One region of the Gemella sp. 27098_8_149 genome, then DNA from elsewhere that is predicted to be linked to it. Evidence: riboswitches for the same ligand, from Rfam matches in the RefSeq annotation. Region 1 holds a riboswitch; the other holds the start of a gene.
What was found. A riboswitch is a leader RNA that binds a small molecule or an ion and turns the genes downstream of it on or off. The one in region 1 is predicted to bind FMN.

Region 1 (4,440 bases):
TAAAAATACTAAATGGTCTTTGAGTATAATAATATATATTTCTAAAAAGCTATTTAGTATTTTCTAAATAGCTTTTACTTATTTTTAACATCAAATTTAGGAGGAAAAATTTATGTCAGATAATTCAAAATGGAGTTCTAAAATAGGATTCATACTTGCCTCTGCTGGTTCTGCAATAGGACTAGGTGCAGTATGGAAGTTCCCGTATATGACCGCAGCTAATGGTGGAGGTGGATTCTTACTGGTCTTCCTTATCTTTACATTATTAATTGGTTTACCACTTCTTCTAGCTGAATTCGTACTAGGCCGTGGTGCGGGAGTATCAGCAATTAGAACTTTTGGTAAATTAGGAAAAAATAAAAAATACAATGTTATTGGTTATATCGGTGGATTCGCACTATTTATCTTACTATCATTCTACAGTGTTATCGGTGGATGGATCTTAGTATATCTTGGTATTTCAATCGCGGATGCACTTGGCATCCACGCTACTACTGATCACGCAACACTTTTCACTAGTATTATTTCTAACACTTGGATTGCATTAGGTGCTCAAGCACTATTCATCTTATTGAATATTTATATAGTATCTCGTGGTGTTCAAAAAGGTATTGAAAAAGCATCAAAAATCATGATGCCACTATTATTCATTATCTTCTTAGTAATTATCGCTAGATCATTAACATTACCTAATGCGTTGAGCGGAGTAACTTATTTCTTAAAACCAGATTTCACTAAAATCACTAGTTCTGGAATATTATTCGCACTAGGACAATCATTCTTCGCACTATCAATCGGGGTTACAGCTATGCTTACATATGCTTCTTACCTTGATAGAAGAACTAATCTTGTTCAATCTGGTATCTCAGTTGTATTAATGAACATCGCTGTTTCAGTAATGGCTGGTCTTGCAATCTTCCCTGCAATGAGTTCATTCGGTATGGAGTCTGAAGGTGGACCAAGTTTATTATTCATCGTGCTACCTCAATTATTCAATAATATGGCATTTGGTAAAATCTTCTACATCTTGTTCTTAATATTATTCTTATTCGCTACTATTACTTCATCAGTAGTTATGTTAGAAATTAATGTAGGAAATATCACTAATCAAAGAAATACTAATCGTACTAAATTTAGTATCATTATCGGAATCTTAACTTTTATCGTTGGAATTCCTTCTGCCCTATCTTACGGTTCATTATCTAATACATTAATATTTGGAAAAACAGTTTTTGATTTAATGGATTTCTTAGTTTCTAATATTCTAATGCCACTTGGTTGTCTTGCTTTATCAATATTCACAGGATATGTACTTGATAAAAAAGTAGCTTTAGAACAATTACACATCGACAAAAATAAAAAATCTAGCCTAGCATTATTCAAAGTATGGTTATTCTTACTAAGATATGTACTTCCAATTATTATCCTTATCGTTTGTTTAGCACAATTCTTATAATAAATTAAATAAAACTATCACATTGTATATTTCATATTTTGTGATAGTTTTTATTTTTTATCATTGACAACCGTTTTCATTAGTGTTAATATTAAGTCATGAATTAAATATTTCTTCGGGGTCGGGTGAAAGTCCCAACCGGCGGTGACTAGTTTACTAGAAGTCCGTGAGCGCAAGCTGATCTGGTGAAATTCCAGAACCGACAGTAAAGTCTGGATGGGAGAAGAAATTAGTAGTATTAGGATAAAAATACCTAATGCTTTATCGAGAATATTTTTATAGCCTATGGTGCATCTAAGAGTACTAAGGTGTATTAATCGAATATAAAACTAACCATCAATCCCGATTAAATTTGAAATTCAAATGTAATTGGGATTTTTATTTTTAGAAAGGAGTTGATAATATGCATGAATATTTTATGAATCTTGCTCTTCTTGAAGCCAAGCGTGGTGCTAAGTATACACATACTAATCCAATGGTTGGAGCAGTTATTATAAAAGATAATGAAATTATCGCAAGAGGTTCGCACCTTCGATACGGCTGTGAACATGCTGAAAAAAATGCAATTTCTACTTGCAAAACTCCTGAAAAATTATTTAATTCAACACTATACGTTACGCTAGAACCTTGTAATCATAAAGGGAAACAACCACCTTGTACAGATGCTATCATAGAAATGGGAATTTCAAAGGTAGTCGTTGCTCAATTAGATCCTAATCCTATCGTTAGTGGAAAAGGTATCAAATACTTGCAGGACAATGGTATCGAAGTAATAACTGGTATTCTTAAAAAAGAGGCTTATAATTTAAACTACGCTTATAATCTATATCATACTGAAAAAAGACCTTATGTAGTTTTAAAACAAGCTACTAGTCTCGATGGAAAGCTAGCCTTTACCGATGAAAGAACACAGATTACCGGTAAAGAAGTCTATGATTTTGTCAGAAATGAACGAGATAATTATCAAGCAATTCTCGTAGGTGCCAAAACGGTATTAATAGATAATCCAACATTACTTGGCGCTAATACATCACTGTTCCCACCAAAAAGAATTGTCCTAGATGCTGAAGGCTCTATCTTTGAACAAAGTAATCTTAACTTATTTAACAATAGTTCATCTGAAGTTATAGTTTTCACAAAAGTTAAACACGAAAACTTACCTTCACATGTGACTCTTATCACACCTAATGATTTCAGCATAAAAGAAATTTTATCAGAAATTGCGAAACTAGGTATTCAATCGGTTTATGTAGAAGGTGGACCTAACATTCACGATCAATTTTTAGCTAGCGGTTATTGGGATGAAGTCATAACTTATATCTCACCTATTCTTTTAGGGGGGAACAATACTTCATCATTCACTAGTAGTAGAATAACAAATGAAAAAATAAAACTTCATGATACTAAGATTACTAAACTTGGCGAAGATATACGTATCTCAGGAAGGAGAATATCTCAATGTTTACAGGATTAATAAAAGAACAAGGTAAAATAGTAAAAATTATCAAGTCTAGCCACAGTATAAAACTAACTATTCAAGCGAGTAAGAATTTACTAGAAACATACAAAATTGGTGATAGTATGGCGGTAAACGGTGTATGTCTAACATGTGTACAAAAAAGTTCATCACAGTTTACTGTAGATATTATGCCAGAAACTTATAAAAGAACGACATTTAAAGATTTGAAAATAAATGACGCTGTCAACCTAGAACCTGCAATGGGACATTCAGATAGATTTGAAGGTCATATTGTTTCTGGACATAGTGATGGTTTAGCACAATTAGCAGCAAGACAAAAAGACGAAAATGCCATCCTACTTACTTTTTCTTATCCAAGTAAATTCCAAGGTGAAATTATTAACCAAGGATCTATTACAATTAACGGGATAAGTTTGACAGTAGTAACTTGTGATAATAACAAATTTACGGTATCGCTAATTCCACATACAGCTAAACATACGAATTTAGAAAAATTAAAAATTGGCGATAGTGTAAATATAGAAACAGATATATTAGCAAAATACATAAAAGCTCAATTAAAACTATTTGGAGGAAAGTTTAATGATTAATAACGTAAGACAAGCAATAGAAGATTTAAAAGCTGGAAAATTAATCGTTCTTATCGATGATGATGACAGAGAAGCTGAAGGAGATTTAGTAGGACTAGCAGAATTCGTTACAGGTGAAACTGTTAATTTTATGGCAAAACATGCTCGTGGATTAATTTGCGCACCAGTTTCAACTGAAATAGCTAAAAGATTAAATCTGCACTCTATGCTAGATAAAAATACAGATCCACATGAGACTGCATTCACTGTGAGCGTCGACCACAAAACATCAACTACGGGAATCTCAGCTTTCGAAAGAGCAACAACTATAAAAGAATTAGCAAGTCCTAATTCTAGACCTGATGATTTCAATAGACCTGGACATATGTTCCCACTAATCGGTCGTGACGGTGGAATCAAGGTTCGTCGCGGTCACACAGAAGCAAGTTTAGACTTAGCAAGATTAGCTAATAGTACAGAAGCTACATACATCTGTGAAATTATGAATGAAGATGGCACTATGGCTAGAAGAGATGACTTATATGAATTCGCTAAAAAATGGAATTTAACGGTTGTTGATTTGGATGAACTAACACGTTTTTTGTCATTTGAAGATAGTGTCAAAGTAAAATTACCTACAGAATTTGGTGATTTTGATTTACAGCTATTCGAAGACGAATTTAATAAAGAACATTTAATAATTAGTAAAGGTGATTTGACTTCTGAAGAGCCTTTATTAATACGTGTTCACTCAGAGTGCTTAACTGGTGATGTCTTCACTTCACACAGGTGTGACTGTGGGGAACAACTACATGCTGCTCTACAAAAGATTTCAGACTTAGGTCGCGGAGCAGTTCTTTATCTACGACAAGAAGGACGAGGAATAGGATTAAGAAATAAACTTCTTGCCTATCAACTACAAGAACAAGGCGTTG
Region 2 (4,440 bases), on a different contig from region 1:
CCATGGCATACCGATATCACTTTCACTTTGCCAAGTATTCGTATAGTTTTCTTTTTCAAGACCTATTTTTTCGGCTATAAGTTTTGTCATATCAAAGATTTGATCTACGTATGGATCATTATATTTTAAAGCTATTTCAGGTACGCTGTGTGCAGAGAAAACTACTTTATAGCTATCTTCTTTTACTTTTTCAGTAATAATTTTTTTAATTTCATCTGCCCAGAATTCAATTAACTTCTCTTCTTTGTACCAAGATTTAATTATATTAAATTTAATTTTATCACTCTTAATAAATCTTTCGTAACCCATAATAGAGTAGAATGAATAATGTGGTTCAAGAATTAAACAAATACATTCTTCTATACCATCATCTTCCATTTTTGAAATTATATCAGGGATATAAGGTGAAGAAAATTTATTGGCAAAGTATACTTTATATTCATCTTTTACAGATTCCCTTAAAAGTTCAACTTCTTTGAGTGTTATCTCCTGAAGGGGAGAACCATCAATGCGAAGATAATTTTTTAAAAGTAGATTGATTTCTTCGTCGTTAGGGCGAACTCCTCTTCTAATGTTTGTGAAAAATTTTGCTATACCTTCGAATGTATATTCTTCAGGTGTTCCATATGTCATTACTAAAATAGCTTTACTCATTTTATTACCTCTCAAAATAGTATAATCAACTATATTATAGCACTTTTTGTACTAAAACACACTAATAATTATTCTATTACAGAAAAATATTATAGATTGCGAATACATTCCCTATAAATTAAGGTTTAGACCGATATTTTATTTTATAATAACTGTGTCAAAAAGATGATATTACTATAATAATTGAAAAAAACTATTGAAAAAATGGCTAAAAAGTTATAATATAAAAGTTAACTAAAAAGTTTACTAATAAGAGAGTTTAAGAATCTCCAATTGGTTGATGAAAAAGGAGGAAGTGTTAAATGAGAAAGAAAATATTCGGAGCGATAACTTTTATTGCGGCAATTGGTGGCGTTATTTATATGAAAAATAATCCTAAATATAAGGAGATTGTTAGAGTCGTGAAGACTGCTGATGCACGTGGTTTTTACGAAAAAATAATTTTAGAAAAAGATAAACTTGCATTCACAGCAAAAGCAAAAATTAAAGATTACAAGATTGATTATGAGAGTATAAGAAATGTTGGAGAGAAGATTTACGCACGTCTAATAGTGAATAATGATGAGAAGTTAAATATTGATACGGTGATAAGTGAGAAAGATACGAATGTAGAAGAAGTATCACATTCAGAAAAATTGGATGAATTGTTGAATAAGTAACAGAACAGATTTTAAAAAGTATTTCCTAGGAAATTTTAAAAAAAGAAATCCTCCATTACAGTAAGGTGATGTAATGGAGGATTTTTCATGGTTAAATTAATTATTATCTATTATTATGCGAAACGGCTACGAATACTAGTTGGTATTGATTTGTAAACACTCTTAGTAACGAAGAATAAGAATGTTACTAAAGCACCTTTAAGTAGATTGAATGGTACAATACCAGCCGCTACGATTGTTTTCACGTTAGTCACGATGTCTGCTAAGTTCATAATATATCCATAAGCTGGAAGTAATACGAAGTAGTTAAGAAGTGACATGAATACTGTTATTGCTAGTGTTCCTAAGATTCCACCAATAATAGTTTTAGCAGTACCTTTTTTATAGAAAAGAACAATGATACTGATAAAAGTGAATTCTACTACGATATTAGCGATTGATCCGATTGGTTCATGTGATAATAAAGCAAAGTGTAGGAAGTTTTTTAAGAATGACACTAAAAGTGCATCTTTATATCCTAATAATAACAACGCCATGAATAGCGGGATGAACGTAAAATCAAATTTTAGAAATGGTGGCAAGAATGGCACAGCAAAACTAAAAAAAGATAGAAGTAGAGCAATAACTGCAAGCATACCACTCAAAACTAGTGAGTGAACATTTTTTTTATACATTTAAAACCTCTTTCCTATCTTCATAGGCAATAAAATAGCCGCAATACTATTCTTAAAAAGGTGTTATTCTAAATCTACGTTAGATATAAAAAACACCACTTTAAAAATTTTAAAGCGGGACTGAAAGGTATGAAAAATAAGCGTTACACTATAAGCGGTACAACGAAAATACATACGTAATAGACTGCATGTGTAAGTTTATTTATTCTATATCTTCTATCATCCAGACTGTACTGTCGGTTTTGGAATTTCACCAAATCAGCTTGCGCTCGCGGACTTTGACCGCCGGTCGGGAATTTCACCCTGCCCCGAAGATAATTAAATTTATTATTTATACGTTTATTATAAACTGAAGTCTCTAAGTTGTAAAGAGAAAAGGCTTAACTTCTTAAAAAAAATAGATGAAAGCAGCTCAGAAATAATTTTCCGAGCTGCTCAAATATTGTGTTTTTAAAATTATTCTACTGTTACTGATTTAGCTAAGTTACGTGGTTTATCCACATCTAGTCCTTTAGTGTAAGCTGCGTAGTATGCGAATAATTGTGTAACTACGATACTTGCGATTGGAGCAAGATCTTCGTTTACGTTAGGGATTGCGTAGTCACCTTTACGAGCTAATTTTTCTAATGTAATGATTAGAGTATTAGCACCACGGCTAGCTACTTCACTTACGTTACTGCGTGTATTTAAGTCTAGTTTAGCACTTGTGATAAGAGCTACTACAGGTGTTCTTTCTTCGATAAGAGCGATTGTACCGTGTTTTAATTCTCCCCCGGCAAATCCTTCTGTTTGAATGTAAGAAACCTCTTTAAGTTTTAAAGCTGCTTCACATGCACTATAGTAGTCGATTCCGCGTCCGATATAGAATGCATTGCGCTCTGTGAATAAGTTTTTAGCTAAGTCTTTGATAGTTTTTGTATCATCTAAGATTGATTCGATTGCAGAAGTAATTACTGATAATTCTTGCTCGATATCAAATTTAGGTTGTCTTGAAAGTTGTTTAGCTACTTCGTAAGCTAGTATGCTTAGTGTTGCGATTTGAGCAGTATATGCTTTAGTAGATGCAACGGCGATTTCAACACCTGCGTGAAGTAATAATGTATAATCACATTCGCGAGATAGGGTTGAAGCATCAACGTTAGTAAGTACTAAGAATTTGTAATCTGCATTTACACTACGTAATTTTGTAAGTACTGCACGTAAATCAGCTGTTTCTCCTGATTGAGAAAGGAAGATGAACATTGGTTTTTTAGATAATAATGGTACATTGTAAGCAAATTCTGATGCTAAGTGTACTTCTGTAGGAATACCAGCCCATTTTTCGAAGTAGTTTCTTCCTACTAGACCAGCGTTGTAACTTGTACCACATCCGATGATGTATAGTCTATCTGCATCTTTTACGTTGTTAATAATTTCGCTATCAATATTAATATCATGTCCATCGAAGTAGTGAGAGATGATATTACGCATAGCTCCTACTTGTTCGTGAATTTCTTTAATCATGTAATGCTCGTGGATACCTTTATCGATTTCCCCAGCATTTAAGTTAGTTGAGAAACTTTCACGCTCTACAACATTACCTTCTTTATCTTCGATAGTTACGCTATCTTTCTTCACGATAACAAACTCACCATCGTTGATTTCTAAGAAGTTGTTAGTGTACTTAATCATTGCTAAAGCATCACTACCAACATAGTTTTTATTTTCTTCTCCTAGTCCGATAAGAAGTGGACTTTTATTTTTTGCAACATATAATGTGTCTTTATCTTCTGTATCGATTAAACAAAGGGCATAAGAACCTTGAAGTTTAGATACAGCTTTTTTGAAAGCTTCTTTAGTGTTAAGCCCACGATCGCTATAAACTTGTACTAATTGAACGATAACTTCAGTATCAGTTTCAGAAACAAGTTCTACACCTTTGAAAAATCTTTCTTTAAGTTCTTGGAAGTTTTCGATAACTCCATTGTGAACTAAAATAAAACGTTTGTTGAAGCTTTGGTGAGGGTGAGAGTTAGTTGTGTTAACTCCACCGTGAGTAGCCCAACGTGTATGACCAATACCTAATTCTAGGTGAAGTCCTTCAGGGATTAGGGCTTCTAGATTTTTAATACGACCTACAGACTTAGTAACGCTAGCTTCTCCATTAACAACACCAGCAATACCAGCTGAGTCGTATCCACGATACTCAAGGCTGCTAAGTCCATCGATTAAAAATTTAACTCCATTTGCTTCTCCAACAAATCCTACAATTCCACACATATTAAAAATTCCTCGCTTTTTTCTTTAATTTATTTTATAGAAAGTACTATAAAGTTTTTATACCTATGCTCAAAAATATTATACTTCTTGAAGTTTATTATACTTAATCAAGTTTATGTAAACCTTAAAAGAAGACATAATGAGCCTATAGAGAGGGGATAATGATTTTGAAGGGTGGGTATTTTGTCGTCACT

Region 2: it holds a riboswitch for FMN, as region 1 does, so the genes downstream of both, O3801_RS03975 (ECF transporter S component) here and ribD (bifunctional diaminohydroxyphosphoribosylaminopyrimidine deaminase/5-amino-6-(5-phosphoribosylamino)uracil reductase RibD) in region 1, are expected to answer to the same signal.

What each region holds. Positions count from the first base shown of each region.
Region 1 is NZ_JAPWCB010000010.1:20,823-25,262, reverse strand. Features, by position in the region: gene O3801_RS05605 (sodium-dependent transporter) at 113-1,456, shown strand; FMN riboswitch at 1,564-1,688, shown strand; gene ribD (bifunctional diaminohydroxyphosphoribosylaminopyrimidine deaminase/5-amino-6-(5-phosphoribosylamino)uracil reductase RibD) at 1,860-2,930, shown strand; gene O3801_RS05595 (riboflavin synthase) at 2,915-3,526, shown strand; gene ribA (GTP cyclohydrolase II) at 3,519-4,440, shown strand, end outside.
Region 2 is NZ_JAPWCB010000005.1:113,014-117,453, reverse strand. Features, by position in the region: gene hemH (ferrochelatase) at 1-654, opposite strand, end outside; gene O3801_RS03980 (DUF1310 family protein) at 957-1,313, shown strand; gene O3801_RS03975 (ECF transporter S component) at 1,427-1,987, opposite strand; FMN riboswitch at 2,195-2,307, opposite strand; gene glmS (glutamine--fructose-6-phosphate transaminase (isomerizing)) at 2,444-4,246, opposite strand.